3 regions of the Paenibacillus sp. LC231 genome follow, and region 1 is predicted to be linked to each of the others. Evidence: riboswitches for the same ligand, from Rfam matches in the RefSeq annotation. Region 1 holds a riboswitch; each other region holds the start of a gene.
The links. Region 1 has a riboswitch for cyclic di-AMP ahead of AK95_RS06315 (hypothetical protein). Riboswitches for the same ligand answer to the same signal wherever they lie in the genome.

Region 1 (10,204 bases):
GCTGTTCCTCGCCTCGCTGGTCTTCTTGTCTCCGGTCTTCATCATGCTGATTAACTCTTTTAAGGATCGTGCGGAGCTGTATGAGAATGCACTCGCGCTGCCTTCCTCCTTCAGCTTTGAGTACTATAAATCCGCGATGGAGAAGATGAATTTCTTCACCGCTCTGGGCAACTCGCTGTATGTCACCGTCATCTCGGTGATTATCGTCATCGTGCTCGCCTCCATGACGGCATGGATGCTGGTGCGGACGGATAATAAGCTGAGCAAAGTTATTTTCTTCACCTTCGTGGCGACCATGCTGATTCCCTTCCAGACGCTGATGATGCCGCTGATGCAGGTGATGGACTGGATTCGCACCAATCTGCACATCCCGATGCTCAACACCCATGAGGGCTTGATTTATATGAACGTCGGCTTTACGTCCAGTATGGCGGTCTTCCTGTACCACGGGTTCATCAAATCCGTACCGGTTGCGCTGGAGGAGGCAGCTACGCTGGACGGCTGCTCCAAGCTGGGCGTGTTCTGGCGAATCGTGTTCCCGCTGCTGAAGAACATCAGCGTGACCATCGCGATCCTGAACGTCATTGCGCTGTGGAACGACTACCTGCTTCCATCGCTGACGCTGTCGGATAAAGGGCTGCGGACAATTCCGCTGTCGACCTTTTACTTCTTCGGGGAGTTCACGATTGTGTGGAACCAGGCGATGGCCGGTTTGACGCTGACGATCATCCCGGTTGTCATTTTCTATATTTTCGCTCAGAAATACATCATCAAAGGGATTGCGGCAGGTGCGGTAAAATGAGGCGGATCATTACGAGGGCCGACGATTATGCTTCCAGCCGTTCAGCCAATGCTGCGATTGCCCGGACTGTTGAGGCCGGATTCATTAAAAACGTGTCCATCATGGCGCCCGGTCCTTATCTTGCCGAGGCCGCGCAGCTGTTGGCGCATCGCAAGGACATCTGTTTCGGCTTCCATATGACGCTGAACGCGGAGTGGGATAACGTACGCTGGGGACCTGTTGCCGCGAAGGAACAGGTTCCTTCGCTTGTCGATGAGGCCGGTTATTTCTATCAGGATCCGTTCCTGTTTCAGGATCATCCGCCTTTGCTGCAGGAGATCCTCTTGGAATGCGAAGCCCAGCTTGATAAACTGACCGCAGCAGGCTTCAGCATTTCTTATGTCGATTCTCATATGCTGCCGGAGCGTTTCATACCCGGGCTGCAGGAAGAGCTGGACCGCTGGATTGAAGCGAAGGGGCTAATCAACCATCGCCATTACTACAATTTTTTCCCGGGCGGCGTGCCGGACGGGGTCGAGTCGTTTGAAAGGGTGCTTGGCGGCTTAACGGATGACCAGTATTTCTTCCTGTCCCATCCGGCATTGTATTCAGAGGAAATGGTACAGTGCGGCAATGCTCAAGTGGATGGGGAGGAGCTGGCGCGCGGACGTGATCAGGAGGCTTCTTTTCTTGCACGGGAGGACTTGAATGAGATTAGTGAGCGGCTGGGTTTTCGTGCCATACGGTATGATGAAGCGGTCCCATTACCTGGTGTATAATGGAAGCGCCATAATGAAATTATCTTATTGATACAGGGAGAGGCGAAAGGAAGATGAACATGAAAACGGTTCAATTATTGCCAAGAAGCACCCCCGAAAATCAAGGAATCTCATCTCAGTCGATCGAACGCTTTATCCGATCGATTCAGGAAAAGGAGCTTGAACTCCACAGCTTCATGCTGGTACGGCACGGACATGTCGTGGCGGAAGGCTGGTGGAAGCCGTATCAGGCGGACAAACCGCATATGCTGTTCTCGTTAAGCAAGAGCTTTACCTCCACCGCGATTGGACTCTTGGTCCAGGAGGGCCAGATTACGCTGGAGGATCAGGTGATCGGCTTTTTCCCGGAAAATACGCCGGAGAATCCATCCCCGAATCTGTCCGCCATGACGATACGCGACTTGCTGATTATGGGAACGGGACATGCCCAGGAGCCTGCCATCCAGTCCGATATTTGGGTGGATGATTTTTTCAAGCAGGCAGTCGAGCATGAGCCCGGTACCCACTTTGTATATAACAGCGCAGCGACGTACATGCTTTCGGCCATTCTGCAGAAGGTTACCGGCATCACGCTGCTGGATTATTTGCAGCCCCGCCTGTTCGACCCGCTAGGCATTCATGGAGCGACATGGGAAGGCTGTCCGCAGGGAATCAACACCGGCGGATGGGGACTTAAGCTGAAGACCGAGGACATTGCCAAGTTCGGCCAGCTTTATCTTCAGAAGGGCGTATGGGAAGGCCAGCGGCTGATCCCGGAGGCGTGGATCGAGGAGGCGACCTCCAAGCAGATATCCAACGGACCTGCGGATTCCTCTTCGGATTGGACCGAAGGGTACGGCTATCAATTTTGGATGTGCCGACACGGGGCTTACCGCGGCGACGGCGCATTCGGACAATTCTGCGTCGTGCTGCCGGAGCAGGATGCGGTCATAGCGATTACCTCCGGCCTTGGGGACATGCAGGCCGTGCTGAATGAAGCATGGGAGCATCTGCAGCCGGCGATGGGATCTGATGCGCTCCCGGTCGATACCGGAGCTGAGGCTTCTCTTACTGGAACGCTGCAAGCGCTGAAGCTGGATCCGCCAAGCGATGAGTCGGCATCCCCGGTCGAGAAGGACGTCTCCGGGATCGTCTATGATCTCGAAGAGAATGAGGCGAAGCTGCGTTCGTTCTCCGTCCGGTTTGAAGATGACGGCGCGGTAATGGAGCTTGAGGGGGAACACGGCGTCAATTCGGTTGTCTGTGGTCGCAACGCGTGGAAGACGGGAACCACGAAGCTGATCATGATGGCGGATAATGAATATGCTGCCTCCATGACCTGGAAGGATGAACGGACGTTGAAGCTGACCATCCGACTGACAGAGACGCCATTCTACTTAACCACGGAATGCACCTTTGGTGAGGAAGGCATTCGTCTTGCGCACTGGATGAATCAATCGTTCGAGGGCAAGGTGGTCCGGGAGATTAAGGGCAAGGTTAAGGCGTAAAGACGGTAAAAGAATCGCTGTACATAAAGAAACCTCTCCATTGTCATGGAGAGGTTTCTTTACATGGCGTAATCAGAATCGCTCCGATACCGCCTTCGCCTGTGTGAACAGGAGCAGGTAGTCGCGCCCGCCGGCTTTGGAATCGGTCCCGGACATATTGAAGCCGCCGAACGGGTGGATGCCCACCAAGGCGCCGGTGCATTTCCGGTTCAAATACAGGTTGCCGACATGGAAGTCGCGCCGGGCTTGCTCCAGGTGCGCGCGGTTGTTCGAGATCACCGCGCCGGTCAGCCCGTAGTCGGTATTGTTGGCGAATTGGATCGCTTCATCGAAGGAGGCTGCCTTCGTGAAGGCCACGACCGGACCAAAGATTTCCTCCTGGGAAATACGAGCGGTGCTGGCGACGTCCGCGAAGATCGTCGGCTGTATGAAATACCCCTCCGGATCGCCGGGAAAACCGCCGAGGACCAGCCTGCCTTCGCTTTTCCCGATTTCGATATAGTCGAGAATTTTACGGTACGCCTTATCGTCGATGACGGGTCCTACCTGAGCCTCGGCATTGGAGGGGCTTCCGATCACCAGCTTCTTGGAGCGGTCAATCACCTTCTGCAGCACGATATCATAGACGTCCTCGTGCACGATGGCTCTGGAGCAGGCGGAGCATTTCTGACCGGAGAAGCCGAATGCGGAAGCGGTAATCGCGTCCGCAGCGAGCTCCAAATCGGCTTCGTTGTCCACGATGATTGCGTCTTTCCCGCCCATTTCGGCGATAACGCGCTTGATCCATCGTTGCCCCGGCTGCGTCTTGGCCGAGCGCTCCTGAATCCGCAGTCCGACGTCGCGTGACCCCGTAAAGCTGATGAACCTGGTTAATGGGTGATCCACCAAATAGTCGCCCACTTCCTGGCCCGGTCCCGGCAGGAAGTTGACGACACCCGGAGGCAGGCAGACCTCTTCCAGTAGCTCCACGAATTTAGCGGCTATGACCGGGGTGGTGCTGGCCGGCTTCAGCACAACGGTGTTGCCGGAGACGATGGCAGCCGTTGTCATGCCGGCCATAATCGCTAGCGGGAAGTTCCACGGCGAAATGACGATGCCGACGCCAAGCGGGATGTAATAGAGATGATTCTCTTCCTCCTCGTGGACCGTCAGCGGCTGGGGCGCGCTCAGGCGCTGCATTTCGCGTGCATAGAATTCCATGAAATCGATCGCCTCGGCCGTATCGGCGTCGGCTTCGGCACGCGTCTTGCCGGCTTCGAGAGTCATGAGTGCGGAGAACTCGAGCTTGCGCCGCCGCATGATCGCCGCGGCCTTGAACAGATAGCGTGCCCGTTCGCTCGGCTCGGTGTGCTTCCACGTCTCAAAGGTACGCGCTGCCGTCTGAATGGCTTGTTCGGCAAGCTCGGTATCCGCCTGGGACACGACGCCGATGACTTGGCGTTTGCGCGCCGGATTGACCGAATTTGCGGTGCGCTCCGTATGGATTTTGGCACCGCCGATGACCAGCGGGTACGATTGGCCAAGCTCGGCTTCGACCCCGGATAACGCCGCGTCGTATAACTTGTTGTTCCATTCGTTGTTGAAGTCCATAAATGGTTCGTTCCGAAAAGATGCTCGCATGGGGAGGCCCCTCCTTAACATGATATGAATCGAAGCTTCTGGCCAATGGTCCAGCTGCGAATGCGTCATGGTGGCATGGTTAGGAACTCCTGGTGAAAACCTCTATGTAAGATATGTATGTCTTCCTGCATGCCGTCATGATTTTTGCATATGAGTTAGATAGAGTGCATTTTTGGTTTACCTTGCAGAGGGGGCGCGCGCATGGACGGAACCGAGCTTTACCGCAAAGTGATCCTGACGGTGTCCGGCAATAAACTCGTGAAATGGTTGTCGATCAAGTACGGCCGGAAATTGGCGGGCCGATTCATTGCCGGCGATACCTTGGATGAGGCGCTGGATGAAATCGAGAGGCTGAACGCGAAGGGCATTCTTGTCACGCTGGACCATCTGGGGGAGGGCATCCGGACGCTGGACGAAGCAGCCGGGTATCGGGAGGAATATTTGAAGCTGGTGGAAGGGATCGCGAGGCGTGGAGTGCAGTCGAACGTATCGCTGAAACCGACGCAGATGGGCATGGCGCTGGATCTGGAGAAGGCGTACGAGAACATCAAAATGGTGGTGAAAAAGGCGAAAGAGCACCGCAATTTCGTTCGTCTGGATATGGAGGATTCGCCGTACACCCAGGCGACGATTGATATGACGCTGCGGCTCCATAAGGAGGGGCTGACCAACGTGGGGACCGTAATGCAAGCCTACTTGTTCCGTACGGAGGAGGACGTCAACAATTTGATGCATGCCGGCGTAAATCTGCGGTTGGTCAAGGGGGCGTACAAAGAGCCGGGAACCATCGCCTTTCAGCAGAAGCGGGAGGTCATTGACAACTATAAGAAGTTGATCAAAATGCATTTTGATCAGGGAGCCTACGTCGCGATTGCTTCGCACGACGACAACATCATCGACTGGGTGAAGGTGTTTGCCGAGCAGAGCCGCATAGGCAAACAGGAATTTGAGTTTCAGATGCTGTACGGGCTGCGGATGAACGATCAGGCTGCGCTTGCGCAGGACGGCTACCGAATTCGGTGTTATATGCCCTACGGAACGATGTGGTACCCGTATTTCACCCGGCGGCTGGCAGAGAAGCCGGCCAACCTGATGATGGTGCTCAAAAATATGTTCAAGTGAGCGGGGGGAAACGGCCAATTGCAATGGAAGCGAGAACGGTAGCTCTTTCTAGCAGCTGTCCTAGAAGGAATAATACGCCTCCGAGCAGTCCATCAGGAAGGAACGCTCCAGCGGCAGGCTGCCTAACCGCATACGGGTGATGTGCTGTTGCAGATTGGCCTCCAGATCGGCGAGGGCCGATACGGCGAGCTGCATTCGTACGGATCCCCACTGCTGCTGCTTCTGGGCATAGCGAACGGCCTCGGTCACGGGCATACCTCTCAGCCTCGTAAAGACGGATGCCCAGCGGATCAGATCCGCGAATTCTCTTGTGCTTGGCAGGGCATATTCGGCATACCCGGCCGCGTCATTGCAGCTGATTTTGAACAACCCGCAGTTCCAATCTCGGTCGCTCCAGGGGATAAAGCGTTCAGCCGAGCCCCGGTCGAAACGATATATCTCCATGCAGCGGATGAGCTCTGCATTTAATGCAGGCGATTCAGTTTCGATGACGGGGGCCAGTGCGGCCTCGATGAGTTTCGTCATGATCTACGCTCCTTTATAGGAATGTTATATGCACGGCAAAAAGGCCCGGTGAGCAGAGTAACCCCGCTCTCCAGGCCTATTTATCGTTAGAGGCCCTGCTACAGTGGCCGCTTCGCTTAAGGCTCGGGTGGTGTTCTCTCTCAAATCGCGCCTACGAGGTTAGCTGACGGATTCGGGCTTGAGAGCACCCTACCGCGATGCCTGATCATCAGGCCTGCGGATTCACCCCATTCACCAACAGAAGCTCCGTTGGCGGTTTTGGTTCCCCCGTCTCCCGATCTGTCGAGAGCTCAGCGTAAACGAATGTTTCGAATGATGGATGAATCATACGCCGGAGGACTCTAAAAGTAAATGGCCATATTGAACGGATACATTCCGAAAATCGATGAAAACCGTAAAAGAAAACGCGTACATTCGGTCGTGACATCTATTATCATGGCAAAATCTCGGTATCTCGATAGATTGCGATAAATACAAGAAAACAAGAGAAATACATAGTATAGAGCAGAATTCAGGAGATAATGGAGCGAAATCGGTCAGATCCTGTTCGACATAAGGCTACATGTGTTTTTGCTCACATTTACTTCCTGCAAGGCCGGACGTATGATACGAACTATGAATTGACGGACATCGGCGGTTGGTATACAGGCAGCCGTTCCATGAAGACCTAAAGGCTGTGTGAGAGCTGCCGTGCTCTTTATGGATCGAATCTCGGGCGAGGGCAACATGGGCCTTCGCTGGAAATGCAGGATGATGCGACTCTCACCGCTCGAACCTGAAGCTGTGCTGTTTTGTCGGACCTGGATGTTAGTCAATGGCTAATAGAATAACATGCTACTCGTTTTTAATTTTCGCTGAGTCCTTGAATGGAAAAGGAACGGGGGAACCAGTCGGGAGATGAACTTGATCTCTCAGGGGTGAATCCCATGGACAAGATAACGGTCTATGGGTAGGGCGACTCTCACGCCCGAATCCGTCAGCTAACCTCGTAAGCGTATCGAGAGAGGCAACGATTGTCGTGGACTTGGGCCACGGTGTATTTCACCGTGTTCTGATGAAGAAGCCTGCGGGAAGAGTTCTTCTCTTTCCCCAGGCTTCTTTGTTGTTGTCTTCTCTTTCTGAACTTTTTAGGAGGAGAACAAAAGATGGAGAAACCGCAGGAGTTTATCCTGGTATCCGCGCCGAACAAGGCCGGGGAAGAATTTATCCGCCAGCTGATCTATATGCGCATTTCGTTTGCGGCCATAGCCAACAACCGGGTTGAGCAGGAGAGGCTGCGAGAACTAGGCTGCACCAACATGATTCTTATCGATACAAGGGATGAACAAACCTGGATCATTCCCGAGTTTCCCGTCAGCAAGGTGTATTTGTTCGAAAGCAGCTTGAACTTGTGCTGCCGCTATTTACGGATCTGCCGGACATGGACGACGGAGTCGATTTATGTGATTACCCATTCCAGCAATCCGCGATTGATATACAAGGGACTGGGTGCCGATGTGGTGCTTCATACGAACCATCATCAGGTATCCTTCCTGATTACATCCATTGTCAGCTAAGCTTCTTGGCTGATGTGACCATGAGGTTTTAGGAGGTTGTATTCATGCAGGATTTATATATGGTGCTTATCTTGGGAGGAACCTACGGACTGCTCATGCTGTTTATGTCCTGGTGCGGACGGGTCATGTCGGAACCGGAGGTGGATTAGTCGTGATGATCATTTTAATATGCACGCTCTTTATTTTTCTATATTTGATTTATGCGCTGATTCACCCTGAAAAATTCTAGGGGAACAGCTGAAGGAGGAAGGCATTCGTCATGGGCATTTTACAAATTGCCATCGTTATACTCGTTCTGGTGCTGCTGGTAAAGCCGCTCGGAACTTATCTATATCAGGTGTTTCGCAATGAGGGGAATGGAACGGATAAATGGTTCTCCTGGTTGGAGAAACCGATCTTCGCACTGATTGGCTTGAAAGAACGCAAGGGAATGACATGGAAAGGGTATGCCATCAGCTTTGTGATAACGAATATCGTGCTCGTCGCGGCGGGGTATTTGATTCTGCGGATGCAGAGAGTATTGCCCTTCAACCCGAACGGTATCGACAATATGGAATCGACCTTGTCATTCTCTACGATCATCAGCTTTATGACCAATACGAATCTTCAGCATTACAGCGGGGAGTCGGGATTATCCTATATGGCCCAGATGGCCGTCATTACGATGATGATGTTCACGTCCGCGGCGACCGGGCTGTGCGTGGCGATTGCGTTTATCCGGGCGGTGACCAGCAAAGGTACAACCGTTGGCAACTTTTTTGAGGATTTCGTCAAAGCCCACACCCGGGTGTTCATCCCGGCCGCATTTATCATTGCGATGGTACTGGTTGCGCTGCAGGTGCCGCAGACTTTGCAGCCTACGCTCAGCGTCACGACGCTTCAAGGAAGCGAGCAGCAAATAGCTGTAGGGCCGGTGGCTGCACTGGAATCGATCAAGCACCTGGGCACCAATGGCGGCGGGTTTATGGGGGTGAACTCGGCGCATCCGTTCGAGAACCCGTCCCCGCTGACCAATGTCATCGAAATCCTGTGCATGTGGAGTCTTGGGGCGGCGCTTCCGTATACATTTGGTTTGTTCGCGAAGAGCCGCAGACAAGGATGGATCATCTTCTCTGTGATGATGACCTTGTTTATCGGATTTCTGTCGCTGAACTATGCGGCTGAAACCAATGGCAATCCGGCGTTGAATCGGCTGGGCATCGACGCCTCGCAGGGCAGCATGGAGGGCAAGGAGGTCCGGTTCGGGATCGCTCAATCCTCCCTGTTTACGACGGTGACAACCGCGGCCACGACCGGGTCGGTCAACAACATGCATGATACGCTCACGCCGCTTGGCGGGATTACGCCGCTGTCCCTGATGATGCTGAACTCCGTTTTTGGCGGAAAAGGCGTCGGGCTGATGAACATGCTCATGTATGCGATATTGGCAGTGTTTCTGGCTGGTCTTATGGTTGGCCGAACACCCGAATTTCTAGGAAGAAAAATAGAGGCGCGGGAGATGAAGCTGATTGCGGTTGTTATCCTGGTGCATCCATTGATCATTCTGGCTCCGACCGCACTTGCGCTGATGACGGATGCAGGGCAGGCGGGCATTACCAATGCGGGCTTTCATGGCATCTCGCAGGTATTGTACGAATACACGTCTTCCGCGGCCAATAACGGTTCCGGATTTGAAGGTCTGTCGGATAACACGCCGTTCTGGAACATTACAACCGGACTGGTCATGCTATTCGGGCGTTACATTTCGATGATTGCCTTGCTGGCAGTGGGCGGCTCGTTGATGCGGAAGCAATGGGTTCCCGAGACGCTCGGGACGTTCCGGACAGATAATAAGCTGTTTGCCGGCATTCTGATCGCGGTGGTTCTGATTATCGGTGCATTGACCTTCCTGCCAGTACTTGTGCTCGGTCCGATTGCTGAGCATCTGACGATCCGTTAATAGAAAAGGTGGCCTATTTCCATGAATAATACGAGAAAAAAAGCGATGTCCAAAGAGATGGTCCGTCAGGCGCTGAAGGACAGCTTCACGAAGCTGAATCCCGTCCTGATGATGAGAAATCCGGTCATGTTTGTTGTGGAAGCCGGGACTCTGGTTGTTCTGTTGATGACGTTATTTCCATCCTATTTCGGGACAGAGGGCAGTATCGGATTTAATGTGACGGTGTTTGTCATTCTGCTGTTGACGCTGCTGTTTGCAAACTTCGCAGAGGCGCTTGCCGAAGGACGCGGAAAGGCGCAGGCCGATTCCCTTAAGCAGTCGAAGCAGGAAATGACGGCACATAAAGTGATGGAGAACGGAGGGGTACAATCCGTGCCGTCCACGGATCTTCGCAA
Region 2 (10,204 bases), on a different contig from region 1:
ACGGTTTCGGTCAGAATATCGGCATAACTGTAGGACACACGTTTAAAAGTTTGCTGGTCTTGATCCAGCTTCACAATGAAAACAGAAGGGTACGTTTCTTCCAAAACACCAGTACGCTCGACGGTCTTCCGACGGCCACCGTTAGCCCGAAGCGTAATTTTTTGCCCTAAATGGGCATCGAGACTGCGTTTGATTTCCAACAGCGCGTTTTTAGCCATTGTCGACGACCACCTCTTTCCTTGTCCATTATACAAAAGATTCAGTCATTTGTCAATTCAAAAACATTAATTATATCAGCATCAAAAATATATTGTCAACGTATTTTTTTTGACCCTGTATTTCTCGTGTGCATTTGCTTTAATATGTGCTAAATTGACAAGCTTTATGTATTTTTTTTGACAACTTTCTTAAAGAATTGAAACAAAAAATAAAAAACCCCAGCTTGTGGGGTTCTTCTCGGGTCTTTCTTCAACGGCCGATAAGCGTCTTTCAGAACACAGTATGAGCCTAACTGACCGAAGGCGTAACCTTCAATGTGGACAAATCCTGCAGCTTGGGCAGACCGATCCGGTAGCTGCCTCTCGTCTCGATTCCGCCCACGCCCTGGCTGCCGCTGATCGTATGATGAACGACATCATGAATGTTCACGGTATCCCTGACCGACGTATAGGCTGCCTTGGCGGCAACGTAGACGGGATCCAGCGCATGAATGAGGATCCGCCCCGGCGAGCTGGCAAAATTGGCTCCTGCCTGCAGCAGCGCTTCAAAATGCGATTGACACGCCCCGGCCACAATGACCAGGGAATCCAGATTCCGCTCATATTGACGTGCTACCTGAATGGCCGTGACAAAGTTGTGTGAATTCTTATAGCTGTCCAGGCTATATAAATCGTATGGCTGTCGTCTCTTCAGAACTCCATCATGACCTGTAATTACCACGATATCAGGTCTTACCCGCGGAAGAAGACGATATAATGAATCGGCCATCCCCGACTCATTGATATAATGGCCTTCCGCTGGGACCCGAAGCTGATTGTACAAGGTCAAACTCTTCTTCAGGTATTGGGGATCCCCATCCAAATGCAGCACTTTGCCCGGCACGTCAAAATATCCTTTATCCGCAAGCTGGCCGCCTTCGATATTGCGCAGGCTGGCCAGTTGACGCTCGCTCTGCTCCTGTCTGTGCTTCTGCAGGCGGTCGAGCGACTCATTGGCTTTGATCTGTGCCTGCTTTGTTCGTTCGCTTAAGGTGGGATGCGGGACCGTGACCAGATCATCAACGGGAGCATCGGCCAGTAACCGGAATTCCGTCCCTTTGATGACGATATTGTTATTTTGCCGCATGCCTTCTACCCGGAACGTTACATCGCCGCCGTAGGATTTACGAACGACCAAGTCTCCCAAGTTCATCACAACATCACCCCTACCCTATGGTATGGGCCACTGTGACTATTGGTTCTTGGAAACATCAATTTATCGCGTCGAGACCCTCCTCGGGTCTATGGGCGCTCTAATGGCTGTATTAGCGAATATCCGCGTTGTACAATATGTTGCTAAGCCGGGCATACTCTTCAATACTAAGGGTCTCACCGCGCCGTGAAGGCTCGATGCCCGCCTCCTGCAGCAGCTGCTCCAGCCGTTCACGGCCCTCTCCCGGAAAGAACCGGCTCTTCAGATTGTTGGCAATCGTCTTCCTCCGCTGTGCGAAAGAGGCCTGGACCACCTCGAAGAAGAAGCTTTCATCTTCTACGTTGACAGGAGGCTGTTCCCGGACCACCAAGCGAATAACGGCCGAAGCGACATTCGGCTGCGGGATAAACACCGTATGCGGCACAATACAGACCAGCTTAGGCTCACTGTAATATTGAACGGCAATGCTAAGGCTACCGTAATCCTTGCTTCCCGGTGCGGCCGCCATCCGCTCTGCCACTTCTTTCTGAATCATCACCACGATGTTCTCCAGCGGCAGCTTCTCCTCCAGCAGCTTCATGAGAATCGGCGTCGTCACATAATATGGCAGATTCGCAACCACACTTACCTTCGATACGCCCGCAAAATCCTGACGGAACAGCTCATGAAGATCCACCTTCAGGACATCCCCATGATGCACCTTCACATTCTCATAGGGCTCCAGCACCTCCCGCAGGATGGGAATCAGGCGCTGATCAATTTCGACCGCGGTGACGGTTCCTGCCGTCTGTGCCAGCTTCTCGGTTAACGCACCGATCCCAGGCCCTATCTCAAGCGCTCCCTTATCTTCATCCAGTCCTGCAGCCTCCACGATTTTATACAATATATTCTGATCGATGAGAAAGTTTTGACCCAGACTCTTCTTGAAGGAGAATCCATGCCGTGAGATGATCTCCTTCGTCCGTCTTGGTGTTGATATATCCTCGATCCGATTCATTGGCTTACGCCCCCTTCTTCCAGCTGTGCAAGTGCGGCCAGAAATTCTTCCCGCGATATTTGAAACATGGCCAATCGTTTATGGAATTGCTTGCTGTTGCAATATCCGATCCCGAGCAGGTCTCCCATTGTCATACGCCTTGCAGCAGCCTCCGGATGGGCTGATAATCCAGCCTCCAGCATGTCCTCCAGACTGATCAGGCTCTCTCCGCCCTCAAAGGAGGTATGGACCCGTTCCAGCGCACGCCGTATCGCTTCCGGCGAGGCATTCTCTACGCCGATATCCCCTTTGCGGGTAGCATCCGCTTCCGGAATAAAGGCATGCTTGCAGCCAGGGACACCCTGATCCACAATTTTGCGGATCCGCTCCCCTGCATGGTCAGGATCGGTTAATATAATAACGCCTCTGCGCTCCTGAGCAAGCGCTATGCGTTTCAGGATTTGTTTATTGATCGCTGAGCCGCCCGTTTCAATCGTATCCGCTTCTACGGCCCTTTTAATGGCAACGGTATCGTCTCTGCCTTCCACAACAATCACTTCTTTAATCATGCGTTTGTTCTCTTCCTTCCCAAGAAAACAGGCTTGTACAACCTCTAGGTTCTACCATCTTAGCCCTATATACTCCGTTCTTAACAAAACAAAAGAAGAGGAAATATTCCCTCTTCTTCATCATTATATATTATAAGCTAAATAGTATAGCATTAGAATGGTATTGTAAATTGGAATTCATGCGTCTAGTTCAATTCAGGTTTAACCGGACCGATCACGTAAACGGTGCGGCCGCTCTTCCGGCCGAAATTTATGGCCGATTTCAGTGAATCATAATAAACATCGATTTTGTTGCCTTTGATGGCACCGCCCGTATCTTCTGCACGACGGAAGCCAATGCCTTCGATATAGACCCACCAGCCGATCGGGATGATGTTAGGATCAACGGCGATGGTGCGTCCTTCTGTAACGCGTGTGCCGGATGCCGTGCGTGTACCGATTCCCTGCTGCTCAGCGGAATACGCCGTCATCGACACGTTGTTCAATACCTTGCTGTATTTAAAATCAACGCCTGCCCGAGAAACCACATTGTTCTCGACTGCCTTGGCGGTCGTTACTTTTTTCGTGCCGGACAATTTAGCCGGTTTAGCCTTTACATCGGTGGCTGCCGCCTGGACGATGACAGGCTTCTCCACTTTTTTCGTGCCAACGGCAATGATTTTATCCTTCGTTCTGCGTTCAATCTCTTGGGAGACCTTCGTCTTGGAAACCAGCTTGCCATTGTGGTAGACCTTCTCATAATGGTTCACCATGAGACCAGGCTCGCCCCGCTGAATAACGCGGTTATCCCCTCTCTCAAGCGATGGGTCGGCTGTTTTGATCACGCGGAAATTGCGATCCTCCGTCTCCTTAACTTTTTGTTTCGTGACGCGAACGACATCGATATTCATATTGCTGGTCAGCTTCGTGTTCTGTGCCGGTTGTACTATATCTTCACCCTGGATCGTAATACCAGCCTCTTTAAGTACATGATCAACCGTATCCTGGGATGTAAATATGGTTTTGGTTGTGCTGCCTACTGTAACTTTGACTGGAATTGCCCGGTCAATGATGATCCGGTCTCCATCCTCGATCGCGCCGTTTAAAGGCATCGAAATCTGATCCTGGGGACTCAACGTGATCGCTTGCTCATCCAGCAATTCCTGCAGCAATGATCCACGTGTTTCAACTGTGGTGACACGACCATCGACGACAAGCTGGACTTCCTTGCCTGCCTGATCATGTACGACCAACGATATGAGAAGTGATACCGTAACGGCACCCATGGCACCGAGCAACATCAGTTGACGCAAATTGTCATGCTTCCATCTCAATGCGTAAGACATGCTGGATGATTGTGATTCATGGGTTTCTTCAGGTTGAAAAATGCCCACTATTCCATCCTCCTTCATAGTCCCGCCGTCTAGGTAAACGCATGAATGCATTTGACGTGACTATAGCAATTTTTCTCACAAGGCGCCCTGCTATCTATCTACACCCTGCGTCAATTCCCGTCTTTCCGTCCATGTACCACCACCCCTTGTTTACCAAGAGTATGATGATCCCCTCTCCATTATTCAAAAATAAAAGAAAGCCATTGAAAGAGTACTAGAGGCTCTAACGTGGCTTCCTGATGATTAGAATCATGGAAATGGTATGCACGAGAATTCCCCTCTTATTTCGCTTACGGAGTTAGCTGTCGGGTTCGGACGTAAGAGAGACGCCCTAGATCCGGATACCCGCTCATGGCGAGATCCTTCAAATTCACCCCAAAGACCCGAAAAAGAAATCAAATACAGCTGCGCGCATTCAGACCAGTATGCACGGCGGTATCGGTTCCCCCGTTCCCCAGAATTTCGGAGATTAAGCGAGACGGTTCATGAAATATTCGGCCGCGATCTGCACATCGCAGCTTCTTATCACTGAAAAGATGATATCCTGTTTGTATGCAGGTTGTAAAGCAACATTCAACCACATTTTCTCATGTAAAAGGTTAAAATATTGTAATATCAACGCCTTTTCTGATTAAAAAACTTTAATTAATCGAAAATGCTCTCTTTTTCATCGCTTTTGCTCTCGTTTTCGTTAAATACCAAATCGTTCCAGCGCATTTTGGGTGGTAATTTGGGCCAATTCCTCATAGGACAACCCCTTAATTTCGGCTGCCGCCTCCGCCACCAATTTTACATAAGCAGTCTCATTTCGTTTCCCGCGGAAGGGATGAGGTGTTAGGTAAGGGGAGTCCGTTTCGATCAATAATCGGTCAAGCGGAACCTGCGCCAAAACCTCTTTGGGCTGCTTTGCATTTTTGAAGGTAATCGGCCCGCCAAACGAAATATGGAATCCCATATCGAGACATATTTTGGCCGTTTCCCAGCTTCCGGAGAAGGAATGCATGACACCGCCCACCTCGGAGGCTTTTTCCTCGCGCAAAATTCTCACGATATCTTCATGCGCATCCCGATTATGAATGACAATCGGCATGTTCAATTCCCGGGCCAGTCCGATCTGGCGCCGAAGCACTCGGTGCTGAACTTCTTTCGGAGACGTATCCCAATAATAGTCCAAACCGATCTCTCCTATAGCCACCACTTTCTCGTGACTACACAAAGAGGCGATCCAATCCAGGTCATGATCCTCCATGGTAATGGCGTCTACAGGATGCCAGCCTACCGCTGCATATATAAAATCATAAGTTTCTGCCAGCTTCATCGTAGTCGGAATCGTCTCCCGGTTAAATCCAATATTGATCATCCGGGTCACGCCGGCTTCGAGCGCCCGCTGGATTGCCTTTTCCCGGTCTTCGTCGAATTGGGGAGCATCCATATGAGTGTGCGTGTCGAACAACATAAAATCCACACTCTCCTTCCTGTCGTTTCTGTGTCGTATATCTTCCATTAGCTGGGTAAATTGCAAATAAACCCAACGTTTCTGTATTCCACCTAGGTTAATGTTGTTGTTTGAAAACACTGGCTATCTTCTCCGGCATTTGAGGCAGCAGCGGACTTACCTTCTCCTCCGGATAATAAAGATGGTACCGTCCTTTATGAATGCCGCTGATCGAGCGTACAATATCGGATACCTCCGAGATTTCCTTCAGCTCATCATGCCGATCCAGAAGCAGGATTTGCTTCTCGTTAAGCGGCATATCGGAATGAACCTTATCATAAGGAAGATCCGTTGGAAAATCAATCTCCAGGTCATATTCCGGATGCAATCCCACGGCACTGAATGCGTGGCGTATCCCGTCGATGGTCTCCAGATCGATGTTGTCGATTTCTACATATTTGTAGAGCTTTCGGTGCATGAAACGGCCGCATAATTCGCTAAGAAGAGGATCTTCCTCCTCCGTCCATTGCAGAAAGGCCGTTTGGATCAGAGCTTCATCAAGGCGCAGATATTGATTCACCCCGATATCCCCCGAAAACAACGCAGGAAGCGGTTCGATCATGAACCGGAAACCATATCCACGGTCATGCAGTTCCTTGGCCCGGCGGAAGATTTGGCGCAGGATGATTTCGGAGCTTCGGGTGACGGGATGAAAATACACCTGCCAGTACATCTGATACCTTGACATCAGGTAATCCTCTACGGCATGCATACCCGATTCCTTCACGACGACCCGATCCCGATACGGCCGCAGCATCCGCAAGATCCGGTCAATATCAATCGTTCCGTAATTGACTCCCGTATAATAGGCGTCCCTTAACAAATAATCCATCCGGTCTGCATCCAGCGGACTAGTGACCAGGTTTATCACAATCGGCTTGTCGTAGGTTTTGTTAATAACCGAAGCCACTTTCTCGGGGAAATCCGCTCCAAGCTCCCGCAGTACCTGATTGACGCAAGTATCTCCAAGCAGGATCCGGCATGTCCAATCCTCGTGATTCATATGAAAAGCTTCTTCTATAGAATGAGAAAAGGGCCCATGCCCCAAATCATGCAGCAGGGCCGCGCAGAGGGCAACTTGCCTTTCCTCGGCAGGCCAATCGGAGTACCCTCTCCGTTCGAATTGAGAGATGATTCTTCTCGTAATTTCATAGACTCCCAGTGAATGGGAGAATCGGCTGTGTTCGGCCCCGTGAAAGGTCAGAAATGAAGTCCCAAGCTGTCTCACCCGGCGGAGCCGCTGGAATTCCGGGGTATCGATTAATCGCCATATGATATCGTCTTGCACATGAATATAATTATGGACGGGATCCTTAAACACTTTTTCTTCCGAAATTGGTGAATGCATTCCATCTCAACTCCTTATCGTTTTGATTTGGGTTTTTGCCGACAAACACTTCTTTTGACATCTAATGTCGAACGATGTCGAATAAGATAAAATTACGCTTTCCAAATCGACAAATAGAAAATCGCAGCAAAAATTGGTTCGATTATGGTAATTACGTTGCTATACAAGGGTTTTGTTCACTATACTTTCGTAAATAGGTTCCGATTTTTCAAAAATATAGGTTGACTGTTTTGGGAATCGTTGGTACTATAAGTAACATAAAAACTAGAACTATGTCGAATTATGACTTTTTTAAATTATGGCGAGAGGGGCATTTATAAGTTATGATGAAATCAACAGGAATTGTAAGGAAAGTCGATGAGCTTGGACGGGTCGTCATTCCAATTGAGTTACGCCGTACGCTCGGAATTGGTGAGAAAGATGCATTGGAGATTTATGTAGACGGCGAACGCATCATGCTTAAGAAATATGAGCCTGCCTGCATCTTCTGTGGTAACGCTGAGAATGTCACTTACTTCAAAGGTAAAATTGTTTGCCATGAATGTATCTCGGAAATCCCTACACCTGTGACAAATTAAGATTTTTAGTATATAATAGCATTATTACATTTTGTTAATTCTAACCTTTTTCATATCTCCTTGGTGCCTTCCTCGGCTATGAACCCGGCCGCAGGAGGGTCTTTTTTTTGATACTAAAGAATTTATAAGCTTTCAGCGAATTCTATAAACACATTTGTTTATATGTATCGGGGTCCCCGTAAAGGATTTGAATAAATATCGAAGCATAGGCCCCACTTTGTGGGGCTATTTGTTGTCCCCCCGCGCCAAATTACGCAAGATCACGACTCCGTCAGGAGTGCGTTATAAATATCCCGCTTCGATACACCGCGATCACTCGCGGTTTTTTTCATGGCATCCTTGCGGCTTAATCCTTCCCGCTCATAATGTTCCACATGCTCCTGGAGCGAAAGCTCCTGCCACCAGGCATTTTTCTCTTTAAGCTCCTCTTCTGCACTGCCGGCCTCAACCACCAAACAATATTCTCCCAGGGGCGGATGCTCCGTGAGCCAGTCCAGGCATTCGGAGATGCTTCCGCGCAAGAATTCCTCGTAGCGCTTGGTTAGTTCGCGAGCCAAGGTCACCTTCCGATTTCCCAGTACCTCCTGCAAGATCTCCAGGGTCTTTTTCACGCGATGCGGAGATTCATAAAATAATAACGTTCCCTGCGCCGATTGCAAAGCTTGCAGCTGCTGGACGATATCTTTGCGCTCCCGCGGCAAAAAGCCGATAAACGTAAACCGTTCGGTCGGCAAACCCGAAACGATTAGGGCGGAAAGAGCGGCATTGGCCCCCGGGATCGGAATGACCGAAATCCCCGCTTCAATCGCTAGTGAAACCAGATCACTGCCAGGGTCCGAAATCGCCGGCAGACCGGCGTCGCTGACGAGTGCCACATTTTTTCCTTCTATTATATAGCGTATGATTTCAGGCCCGCTGGCCGTCTTATTATGCTCGTGATAACTAAACAGTGGTTTAGCCGGAATTTCAAAATGGGTCAGCAGCTTGCGTGATTGCCTGGTATCCTCTGCCGCGATAATATCGCATTCCTGAAGGATGCGCACGGCGCGATAAGTCATATCCTCCAAATTACCGATCGGCGTTGCCACCAAATACAGAGTACCCGGGCTTCCCTCTCCCTGGTCGGCATAACTTTGCTGTACAAGATTTCTCATTCGTTCGTCTCATCCTTATGTGTTCCGTAGTAAATTTCCATAAAATCCGGTCCGTAGTTTCCTTGCTCATCATACACGATCAGCGGGGGCTTCAGCCGAACCTCAGGCTTCCCGTCCCGAATTCCCTCGATAAGCACCATGTTCGCTTCCATGCTCACGCGCGGATGGACAAAGCGGATGACTTTGGGCTCAATCCGGTATTTGCTCATCAGGGTAATAATTTCTGCCAGCCGCAAGGGCTTGTGGACCATGCTCATCTTCCCGCCTTGGCGAAGCAGTCTTGCACAGGATTCAATTACTTCCTCAAGCGTACAGTGAATTTCATGCCTGGCAATCGCCTGGTGCTCATTCAGCTTCAAGTCGCTGCCATTCATCGGCATATAAGGCGGGTTGACCGTAATCAGGTCGTACGCTCCATACCCTTTTTCCTTGTACAGTTCCCGCAGATCTCCCTCATGAATCGTGATCTGATCCTGCAGATCATTCATCTCGACGCTCCGTCTGGCCATGTCTGCAAGTCTGGGCTGAATCTCAATCCCCTCGATCGGCGCGCCTGTACGTGTTGACAACAGGATCGGAACAACTCCGTTTCCTGTGCACATATCCAAAATACGGCCCCTGCGCGGAATGCTGGCAAACCTGGCGAGCAGGACGGCATCCATGGAAAAGCTGAATACCTCCTCACTCTGGATGATGCCAAGCTCATGGGTAAGCAGATCATCAATCCGCTCGGATGGTTGCAATAACACTTCTTTCAATTTCATAGTTTCAACCCTTTATCTCCATAATTCCAAACACGCTCTTCTGGTGTATCGGCTCTCTACATAGTACCTGATAAAATGAAATACATAAAAGGCTGCTCTTCACATTGCATGACAAGCAGCCGTATGGTATTTTTTCAATCGCGATCCTTACAGTATAACCTTTCCATTCTAGAAAAAAACCGTAGGCAGTTTCTCCTACGGCTTCTTATTTATTCAAAAAAGATAAGCAGAACAGGCAATCCCCTTCCGTCCGCAGATGTCCGTAATAGACATTGCAGATGTGGAAGCCTTCATGATACAGCCGTGCCAGGTTATCATACCCCTCGCCGACCACATCTTCATGTTCCTCATCCTTCACATGAGGCTGAGGTTGTAAAGCCACTGGGTTTTCCAATTCTGCCGGATTGACTTCCCGCTTTAAAATTTTCCGGAGCTGTTCATTTTCAAGACTGAGGCGATGGTTCTCTTCCAGCAGTTCCTTGATGACCAGCTTAAGTCCACCCAGTTCACTGTGTATATGTCCCATCTGTGTTTCCA
Region 3 (10,204 bases), on a different contig from region 1:
CTGGCAGGATTAAAATGTAGACTTCTGGATGACCCCAAACCCAGAACAAATTAGCCCAAAGCATGTCCATGCCGCCATCTGCCGTTGTAAAGAAGTTGGTGGCAAATAATCGGTCCATTGTCCCCATGATGAGCGCAATGGTTAGGACAGGAAACGCAAACACAATAATAAGGTTAGTAATCAGCGCGGACCATGTGAACATGGGCATCTTCATCAAGGTCATACCTGGTGCTCTCATTTTTAATATCGTCGTGATAAAGTTGATCCCCGTTATCAAAGTACCCATGCCCGAAATTTGAAGAGCGAACATATAGTAATTCGTTCCTACGGACTGGCTAAACTCGTTCCCGGCAAGAGGGAAGTAAGATGACCAACCAGCATCAGGAGATCCACCGATTACAAAAGAAATGTTAAATAGCATGGCACCGGAAAAATATAACCAATAACTTAAGGCATTTAGCCTCGGAAATGCAACATCCCGAGCGCCAATCTGAAGTGGCACCACAAAGTTCATTAAAGCCATAATAAATGCCATCGCCATAAAGATAATCATGACAACCCCATGGGTTGTAAATATTTCATTATACTCTTGGGCTCCAAGAAGATTATTATCAGGTACAGCCGTTTGTGCACGCATCATAATCGCGTCTGCGCCGCCTCTGAATAACATCAGCAGAGCAGATATGAGATACATGATACCAATACGTTTATGGTCAACCGTTGTTAACCACTCACGCCATAAGTAACCCCATTTTTTATAGTAGGTTAAGCCAAAGATTATCGCGAAAACGGTAAGAGCTATAGCAACCATTGAGGCATAAATTGTCGGCCCCGGGTTGGGGACGGCAAATCGATCGAAAAAATCCATGCTCCTGTCTCCTTTCTGCTGAACTCAATGGTTCATGTTACTCATATTGCTTTCATCAGGATTTTCTTTGCCTTTTTCGTCAGTTGGAGGATCACCTTCAGCATCCGTTTCTTTGGTTGAAGGATGGTGCCCTGCTGGAGGTGGTGAAAAGCCTAAGTGTGTTCCTGTAAATGTGGACTGTCCAAGATGTCCTGGTTCGAGCAGTTCGTTAAATTTCTCTTCGGTGAGAGGTTTAGCTGTTGCTTTAACTTCAGTGACCCAATCATCATATTCTTCTGGAGAAAGTGCTTTTACGCTAAACGTCTGTTGAGCAAACCCTTCACCAGAGAAGTTAGCATTCCGGCCGGTGTATTCACCTGGCACATCAGCTGCAAGATTTAGAGTGTTTACCATATCAGCCATGGCATACTTCTGTCCACCGAGCTGGGGAATCCAAAAACTCGATATGGGTCCGTAAGAATACAGTTTGAATTGAATCGGTCTGTCAGTCGGGATAAACAAGTAATTTAGGGTTTCAATATCTTCTTCAGGATAACTAAAATGCCATTTCCAGTTGGAAGAAGATGCGTATATGACTAAAGGCTCCTCCTTATATCCTTTAGGGATAGCTTCCACTTCATAAGTGGATTTCACCGTTACAAACGAAAGGAAAGCTACGATTAATATGGGGATCGATGTCCAGAGTATTTCGAGTTTGAGACTTCCTTCAATATGAGGAGGTTCATACTCATCACTTTGCTTGGAGGCTCGATACTTCCTTATAATCGAAACATAAAGTGCAATCACAACCACAACAACAATCGCCATGGTCCATATGGATATCATAATGACATCAGCTGTTGTACGAGCTTGCGGTCCCTTCGGATCTAAGACCTTAAGTGGCTCACAACCGGTCAGAATAGTAGCAAAAATAAAAATCAATGATAACGTTGCCCATTTTGTTTTCATGAAGTACCCCTTTCTCATAAATTCAAGTCATACGTTTTTAGATTATCAGATCGCACTCAATAGTTATCTTTCCTTCACTCCTCCTGTCGACTTATACGTGCTTAAACCATTGTATATAATTAAGACTACGCAATGTGGTCTTTTAGGCGATTGTCATAACTCTTTCACGCTTTATTCACCTTTTCAACACAAATCAGCCTCAGAATATTCACAACCACGCTCTGTATTGTTAGATAGTTTATATCCTAATGCCAGGAGATAACATCCGAACCCTTTGATCCTTTCGAGCTTGCTGGTTATAGAACTGCTAAAGAAGGTACTATGGTTATGAAATAAAAAAAGAGCCGCTTACGGCTCTTTGATTTTAACTCTTCATGACACGAACTGCGTTTAATACAGCGAGGAGTGTTACCCCAACGTCGGAGAAAACGGCTTCCCACATCGTTGCAATGCCAAAGGCTCCAAGTAACAAGAACACGGCTTTAACTCCAAGTGCGAAGATAATATTTTGCCACACGATTCTTCGGGTTCTCTTCGCAATACGAATGGCGGATGAAATCTTGGATGGTTCGTCTGTCATAATAACGATGTCAGCAGCCTCAATGGCCGCATCTGAACCGAGTCCACCCATTGCAATTCCCACATCCGCTCTAGCTAATACAGGTGTATCGTTAATACCATCTCCAACGAATATGATTTTCTCTTTTGATGTTTTCTGTTGATCCAGCTTTTCAATTTCTTCTACTTTATGCTGTGGAAGCAGTTCAGCATGTACCTCATCTAATCCGAGTTTGCGTCCCACAGCTTCTCCTACAGTTTTGGAGTCCCCGGTTAGCATAACCGTCTTCTTAATGCCCAGTTCCTTCAATGAGCGAATAGCTTCTGCAGAATCCTCTTTCACCTCATCCGAAATGACAATATACCCTGCATATTCTCGATCAATACTAATGTGTACGATAGTACCTAAATCTTCAGGTTGATCAAATGGAATTTGCTCTCTCTTCATTAATTTCGCATTACCGGCCAAGACTTCTTTTCCACTGACCTTTACTTGAATGCCATGACCAGATATCTCGTTGTATCCTTCCAATTCTTCTTCACGTGTTTCCTGAGCGTATGCTGCTCTTATTGATTCTGCAATCGGGTGGGTAGAGTGCATTTCGGCGTAAGCCGCATATTTGAGCAACTCGTCTCTAGAAATCTCGCCCATGGGATGGATGTTGGTTACCGTAAATGCTCCTTTTGTAAGGGTCCCCGTCTTATCAAAAACAACGTATTTGACATCATTAAGAGCTTCGAGATAATTACTTCCTTTAACCAATACCCCTTTTTTCGAAGCAGCTCCAATACCACCAAAAAATCCGAGCGGAATCGAAACAACTAAAGCGCAAGGACATGAAATAACTAAGAATACTAAAGCACGATAAATCCAATCAGTGAATGTGGCTCCACTTATAATAAGAGGAGGTAGCACAGCGAGCAATACCGCAATAATGACTACCACTGGTGTATAATAGCGGGCAAACTTTGTTATGAAATTTTCTGTTGGTGCTTTTTTACTGCTGGCATTCTGAACTAGATCCAGAATTTTTGAAACTGTAGATTCACCAAAATCCTTGGCCACCTCTACCGTTAACACACCATTCTTATTAATAAATCCACTCAGAACATCTTGACCTGGTTCCACTTCTCTTGGAACCGATTCACCAGTTAATGCAGAGGTATCCACCGCTGACATCCCTTCAATGACCTTACCATCCAAAGGTACCCTTTCGCCTGGCTTTACGACAATATAGTCACCGATTTTAACTTCTTCCGGAGATACACGTTTTGTATCGCTACCCATTTTAAGGTTTGCATAGTCAGGGCGAATATCTAAAAGAGCACTGATGGACTTTCTAGAACGATTTACAGCGATCCCTTGGAACATCTCCCCAACCTGATAGAACAACATCACGGCGACACCTTCAGGGTATTCCTGAATGGCGAAAGCACCAAGTGTTGCTATCGTCATAAGGAAGTTTTCATCAAAAACCTGGCCGCGAACAATATTTCTAGCTGCCCGAAAGACAATATCTCCACCTATAACAATGTAAGCTACTGCAAACAGTGCAAATTCTAAATAACCGGAGAAAGAAGAAAATAAGCCAACCGCAGCAATAGCGGTACCAAACAATAAACGAATTAACATCCGTTTCGTATTTTCATTTCCATGTTCATGAGAATGTCCGTGATCATCTTCATGACCGTGACTGTCCTCTGAATGTAAGGCCCCTGCTGCAGATTTGTTCTTTTCAATTACTCGGATATGAGGCTCTAGTGTTTTCACTTTCTCCTTGGCTTTCGATACAATGTTTTCAACCTGTCCGTTCGCAGTTTCCATCGTTAGTGTCTTCGTTACAAAATTAACGGAACAGGAACTTACACCTTCAATTTTCTTAACACCATTTTCGATTTTCATTGCACAATTAGCACAATCTAATCCTTCTAATATCAATTCTTTTTTAACCCTTTGTTGTTGAGCTTCCATCATATAATCTCCTTTCCACCAACCTTGCCGTACACACATGAACAATTATTCATATGTTATTTAAACTCATTATATTCAAATGAAAACTTAGTTGTCAATTATTTCGTACATTCTCCTCTAAATTAGGTGAAGACTTCTAAACACATCAAAAAAAGCACCAGCAGCTGACTGCGGGTGCTTTCATGTTATTCTCCATGCATTGTATGTTGTAGGGTTTGTGTAAAAATCTGCTCGATGTGCGTATCATCCAATGAATAAAACACCGTCTTGCCCACTTTACGACGTTTTACGATCCTCATATTACGAAGGTATCGCAGTTGATGCGAGATCGCTGACTGTCCCATCTCGAGTAATACAGAGAGATCATGGACACATAATTCTTTCTGCAATAAAGCATTGATCAATTTAACCCGAGTAGGATCACTGAAGGCTTTAAACCAGTCTGCCACTTGAACAGCTGCTTGCTCATCAATCATTTCGGCCTTAACTTGTTTTAAATCAGCCTCTGATCCAAAGCATGATGTGTCACAATCTTCAATCAAGGGATCCTTCTGCTCCATTTTCGTAATCACCATCCTATTTACCATTACCACTTATTTTATAGCAAAGGCACAAAAAACGAAAGGATTACGATTAACAATCCGAATTTTGTCAGAAGAAAAAGTCTCGAACGACTTCTACCCTATTTTTATTCTCTCAGTAGATAATCAACAATACGCTTAGCATCATACTTCACCCATCCAAGCAGCGCTGACCCTCTTGATGTTTGCCACGGTAATCCAACAAAGTAGAGTCCTTTTACAACGGATACACCTTCCATATGATCAATATGCCCATCTTTAAATGCCGCTTCTATATCTATCCAGTGATCATCACGTTTAAAACCTGTAGCCCAGATAATGTTGTCGATATGTATGGGAGATTCTTCGTTCTGAAAATACACCGTTTGATCTACTATCTTTTCCGTCCTTGCATGAAGTTGTATCCTTCCTTGTTGAATGAGCAGCTTTAACTCTTTTCCATAAATCTGTTCTGGCATTGCATGCAACCATTTACCTAACGTACTTTTGCGGTTTGCTGTTAAAAAGCCCACCTTGTCGAAATACCAAAAAATACTCTTCCCGAAAATATGTAACGGTTTATACTGGATCTCACCGCTTGCAGACAGATGCACATCAAAATCATCTGCCAACTCACTGGCAATTTGGGCCCCAGAGTTTCCTGCACCTACAACAAGAACACCCCCTTCCTTGAGATGGTTCTTATTTCGATATTCAGAAGAATGTAATTGTATAACTGCATCACCAAGCTTGTCATGAAAGGAAGGAACTAGTGGCTTCTGAAAAGGACCGGTGGCTACTATAACTTTTTTTGATCTAAACGTACCCTTCGTTGTGGAGACTTCAAAGATTCCATTGTTCATGGTTAATGATGTAACTTGTGTATTGCTTTGAACAGGAAGTTCTAAACGCTTCGCATAATTTTTCAAATAATCGGCAACCTCATTTTTATGTGGTAAACCTTGAGGATCACCTTGAAAGGGAGCACCAGGTAAACTATTATACATTCTTGGCGTAAACAGATGAAGAGAATCATAGCGGTCTCTCCATGAATCACCAACCTCCCTGTGACCATCAAGGATGAGGAAATTCACTGAATTTTGTTTGAGATAGTAAGCAGCCGCAAGCCCGGCCTGACCTCCACCGATGACAATAGTATCTAACATATAAATATCATACCTCCTATAATATTTTTACTTAAAGTATCATATGAGCATTTATTCATCAATAATGAATATCTCAATATTGAGTATCGGCAGAAATGTAGATCTTCTATATAGGCATCAAGTATTTGGTGTTTTGTACACTTAATTATAAGTACAAACGTATGTCTAAGAAGGAAACACGATTGCAAACCTATGAGGGTAACATTGAATTGAAATCATAAAACAAGCCCTTCATTTATGAAGGGCTTGTTCATTTTAATTATTTCAGTTGTAACTTCCGACCATCATCATGTAACTTTTTTGACTAATGGTTCTTCTTGCAGTTACATAACGTTGTTTGTAATAGGTTTCTGACAGTTTACTTATCCTTACACCCTTACTACTGGACGAATGTGCAAATTGACCATTGCCAATATAGATTCCAGCATGAGAAATTCCCCTGCCACTCGTATTAAAAAAAACTAAGTCACCCGGTCTCAGATTAGCTTTTGAGACTGGAGTACCCACTTTGGCCTGAGCACTCGATGTACGTGGCAAATCTAAGTTGAATTTATCAAAAATGTAAAGAATAAAGCCGGAGCAATCGAAACCACTTGAAGTTGTACCTCCCCATTTATAGGGTGTTCCAACGACTTTACTTACTTCAGTAGTCAACTTAGGTTGATTATCTGCAAACGCACTGGCTGCTCCCGAAGATAATATAATGGCAGACCCTAACAACGACAGTAAAATTTTCTTCAAGATTATTTCTCCCTTCGATGCCTACGGAGTTAGCTGAGGGTTCGGTAGAAGGATCCCTATACTCCCTTTACTACAAGAATAATTCACCCAAAAATGGTTCCCCCGTTTTCAAAAACGAAATTCGGCACAATTTATGAATTTTTTGTAACCCTACATAATGTAGTCCATTTTTTCTCGATTGTCAATCTTATCATTAGAATTCTTTCCCTCCTTAAATTAATGTTAAGATTTGTTCAAATCCCGTACCTATTGGACTTATATCAGGACATTATTCAAAAAGAATTCATTTTGAACGCAGAAGCAAATAAAACAATAGTGTAATACTTTTGCAGAGGTTCGAAATATAAATAGCAGTCGAACCAAGGTCGACTGCCTCTTATATTAAATTAATTAAGGTCTATTGCTGGCGATTGGGTCTGCATATCGTTCCTGATGTTTTCTAAACCTTCGGTTTGCAATAAGGCTTATGGCAATAAGGACAATCAAGACACTTAATAGCTGCGAAACACGAACAGTACCATAACTCATTTCGCCTTCGTGAAACAAAAGCCCCATCGGTGACCAAAGCAATTTCATCAACGCTGCAAGCCAGTTAGAGGCATACCAAGCTAAACTGTCGGTACGCAGTCCTTCGATAAAAAACCGTCCAATGGAATACCAAGTGAAATAAGTCAAAAATAATTCCCCTGAACGTAGAAAAGGCTGACGTCTCAACCATAAGAGCAACAACAAACCAACAAAATTCCATATGGACTCATACAGAAAGGTCGGATGATAATAGACACCCTCGATATTCATTTGATTGACAATAAAGTTAGGCAGATGTAATGTTGTTCTGAGAAAATCCTCAGATACTGGCCCTCCGTGAGCTTCTTGATTTATAAAATTTCCCCAACGCCCGATCAATTGTCCTATAATCAATCCCGGAGCACATAGATCTGCAATGCGCCAAAAATTATAGCCACGCAAACGAAAGAAAAAAATCATAGCCATAATCGCTCCGATTAAAGCTCCGTAAATGGCGATTCCACCATTCCATATTTTGAAAACGTCCCAGAAGTTATTGCGGTAATCTTCCCACTTGAATACGACATAGTAAGCTCTAGCCCCGACGATAGCGGATGGCACGCCTACAAGTACCATATCCAAAAAGAACCCCGGATGGATCTGATACCGTTTGCCTTCTTGTATAACAACGATAAGACCTATGAGTGCAGCTACGCTTAAAATAATCCCGTACCAGTATAATTGAATTGGCCCTAATCGAAATGCAATTGGATTAATCGCCTCGTACAAATCCTTTCACCTCAATCCCACATCGTTTGTAACCGATGTATTGAGTAGTTCATAATTAATTAAACACCCTATATTTACATAAGGAAGGCGATACACTTTGAACAATGATACTTTTCTTTCACTTCTCAAGCCTAGGATTATGATTTTAAGCTCACTGTTACTGTTTACTATGATTAGTATCGTTTTTCTGACGGATATCTATTTTATCGATTTCAACAATACCGTTCATTTGATAGCATATTATATCTGTCCGTTTGTCATCCATTTACTATTATCCCTTTTCGTGAAGAACAAAGTGTCCTGGTTACTTGGTGCAACGCTAACAACTATTATCTCATTAGTACTGATTCTAGTAGTGGTTTTGGTGTTTTTTTAGCTGTTAGGAACCTGATTTTGGGTTCACACCAGTCTCAGATCTTGTAAGTATCATTAAGATTGTAATTAAAATAAAGGCTACTAATGCGAGAAAAGGAATCGTTATAAAACCAAACCAATTAATGTATTGTACATTACACGGCACCCCGTTCGTGCAGGGCTTGATCTCCTCAAATCCAGGGACTTTCTGCTCCAAGTAATGAAATAATGAAACGCATGCTCCAAAAATCGAAAATGGAAGCACATATTTTTTTATCCTTGTCTCACTGTAAAAAGCCGCAATTCCTAGAATGATACTGAGTGGATACATTAGTATTCTCTGATACCAGCACAATTCGCAAGGAATAAATCCTCTTATCTCGCTAAAATAGAGACTTCCAAGCGTTGCTGTAAGTGCGACAACCCAGGCTAAATATATTGTTTTGTCACGTACCACTACTCGATCCTCTCCCATCTATTCCTTAAGTTGCGCATTGATTAAGGAAGATATCTCCTCATAATCAAACGGGTTCGATACCATAACATTATTGATCATAATCGTTGGTGTTTGTTGTATATTATATTCACGGACTAATTCCTCATCTAAACTAACTTGGTCTTCGATCTGCTTACTTCCCATATCTTCTTTAAGCTTCGCTAGATCAATATTGGGCGTATATTCTTTAGCAAGCTCCAGCGCCTTATCTGGGGTTAGCCATGCGTTATCATGCTCCTCTGTTGCAGGTTGTGCATTAAATACTTCATGGTGAAATGTCCAAAATGCGTCAGGATCTTGCAGCATTATCGCTTCTGCAGCAAGTGCGCCTGTTTTTGATTCTTCACCATGAAAAAGAACATTAATATAGGAGAATGATGCTTGTCCTGTTTCGATAAAGTCCTTCGAAAGTTGTGGCATTATATTCTCCCCCCACGCTTTGCAGGAGGGACATTTGTAATCACCAAACTCCACGATTGAAACCTTTGCATTTTGGTCTCCTAGGGTAGGCTGATTTTCCGTAACCGGTGGATTATCGAATGCCCCTTCCGAACTTTTTGATTTCTGACTGCTTTGGTTTATCAAAACCAAAGCTACCATTAGCCCTACAATGATGATGGTAAAGATAACTAGATTTCTTGATGATTTCTTCTTATTATTCATGTTTCACCTCAGCTATTTATTCGTTTAGTGACCTTTTAGATGTTACTTACTTGCCGTTTTATATGTTTATCACCGCCTTAACTCCACATCTCGATTAGGTTAAAAACCTGTAAATCCGCCGTATAACCCAATTAACCAGATGGTGATCTTGGTCATTTGATCTGTGTAAAGCAATATTCCCGTGAGCACCATCATCGCTCCGCCAATTTTCATCATTAGTGAAGAGTACCTTGAGATCCATTTTAATCTGCCAATAAAAAAAGCCATAATAAGAAACGGTATTCCAAACCCTAGCGTATATGCGCTAATATAGCCCACTGCCTTTTCAGGATTTGTAACTCCCATAGCTAAAACGGCTGAAAGAATGGGTCCGATACACGGCGTCCATCCTGCAGAGAATGATAATCCAACTAATATGGATCCAAGATATCCTGACGGTTTATGCTTGATTTGAAACTTCCTATCCTTCATTAAAATCTGTAACTGAATAACTCCAAGCATGATTAATCCCATGACAATCACTAATAATCCGCCTAATTTTTGAATCAATTCGCGATTATTTGAAAATAAATCTCCTACTAA

Region 2: another riboswitch for cyclic di-AMP. It lies ahead of AK95_RS16945 (3D domain-containing protein); the one in region 1 lies ahead of AK95_RS06315 (hypothetical protein).
Region 3: another riboswitch for cyclic di-AMP. It lies ahead of AK95_RS21710 (C40 family peptidase); the one in region 1 lies ahead of AK95_RS06315 (hypothetical protein).

What each region holds. Positions count from the first base shown of each region.
Region 1 covers NZ_JFOM01000010.1:31,761-41,964, reverse strand. The annotation lists gene AK95_RS06345 (carbohydrate ABC transporter permease) at 1-802, shown strand, start outside; gene AK95_RS06340 (polysaccharide deacetylase family protein) at 799-1,560, shown strand; gene AK95_RS06335 (serine hydrolase domain-containing protein) at 1,620-3,047, shown strand; gene pruA (L-glutamate gamma-semialdehyde dehydrogenase) at 3,120-4,667, opposite strand; gene AK95_RS06325 (proline dehydrogenase family protein) at 4,869-5,789, shown strand; gene AK95_RS06320 (hypothetical protein) at 5,850-6,314, opposite strand; cyclic di-AMP (ydaO/yuaA leader) riboswitch at 6,447-6,620, opposite strand; gene AK95_RS34070 (hypothetical protein) at 6,836-6,985, shown strand; cyclic di-AMP (ydaO/yuaA leader) riboswitch at 7,157-7,325, shown strand; gene AK95_RS06315 (hypothetical protein) at 7,460-7,870, shown strand; gene AK95_RS35290 (potassium-transporting ATPase subunit F) at 8,025-8,099, shown strand; gene kdpA (potassium-transporting ATPase subunit KdpA) at 8,130-9,809, shown strand; gene kdpB (potassium-transporting ATPase subunit KdpB) at 9,831-10,204, shown strand, end outside.
Region 2 covers NZ_JFOM01000024.1:45,644-55,847, forward strand. The annotation lists gene veg (biofilm formation stimulator Veg) at 1-218, opposite strand, end outside; gene yabG (sporulation peptidase YabG) at 508-1,410, opposite strand; gene rsmA (16S rRNA (adenine(1518)-N(6)/adenine(1519)-N(6))-dimethyltransferase RsmA) at 1,523-2,407, opposite strand; gene rnmV (ribonuclease M5) at 2,404-2,955, opposite strand; gene AK95_RS16945 (3D domain-containing protein) at 3,141-4,328, opposite strand; cyclic di-AMP (ydaO/yuaA leader) riboswitch at 4,600-4,814, opposite strand; gene AK95_RS16950 (TatD family hydrolase) at 5,020-5,784, opposite strand; gene AK95_RS16955 (HD domain-containing protein) at 5,882-7,171, opposite strand; gene AK95_RS16960 (AbrB/MazE/SpoVT family DNA-binding domain-containing protein) at 7,495-7,749, shown strand; gene rsmI (16S rRNA (cytidine(1402)-2'-O)-methyltransferase) at 8,010-8,903, opposite strand; gene AK95_RS16970 (tRNA1(Val) (adenine(37)-N6)-methyltransferase) at 8,900-9,667, opposite strand; gene yabA (DNA replication initiation control protein YabA) at 9,873-10,204, opposite strand, start outside.
Region 3 covers NZ_JFOM01000037.1:122,507-132,710, forward strand. The annotation lists gene qoxB (cytochrome aa3 quinol oxidase subunit I) at 1-868, opposite strand, end outside; gene qoxA (cytochrome aa3 quinol oxidase subunit II) at 893-1,816, opposite strand; gene AK95_RS21695 (heavy metal translocating P-type ATPase) at 2,181-4,349, opposite strand; gene AK95_RS21700 (ArsR/SmtB family transcription factor) at 4,532-4,906, opposite strand; gene AK95_RS21705 (flavin-containing monooxygenase) at 5,035-6,072, opposite strand; gene AK95_RS21710 (C40 family peptidase) at 6,337-6,813, opposite strand; cyclic di-AMP (ydaO/yuaA leader) riboswitch at 6,817-6,950, opposite strand; gene lgt (prolipoprotein diacylglyceryl transferase) at 7,204-8,109, opposite strand; gene AK95_RS21730 (disulfide oxidoreductase) at 8,489-8,938, opposite strand; gene AK95_RS21735 (DsbA family protein) at 8,939-9,622, opposite strand; gene AK95_RS21740 (cytochrome c biogenesis CcdA family protein) at 9,722-10,204, opposite strand, start outside.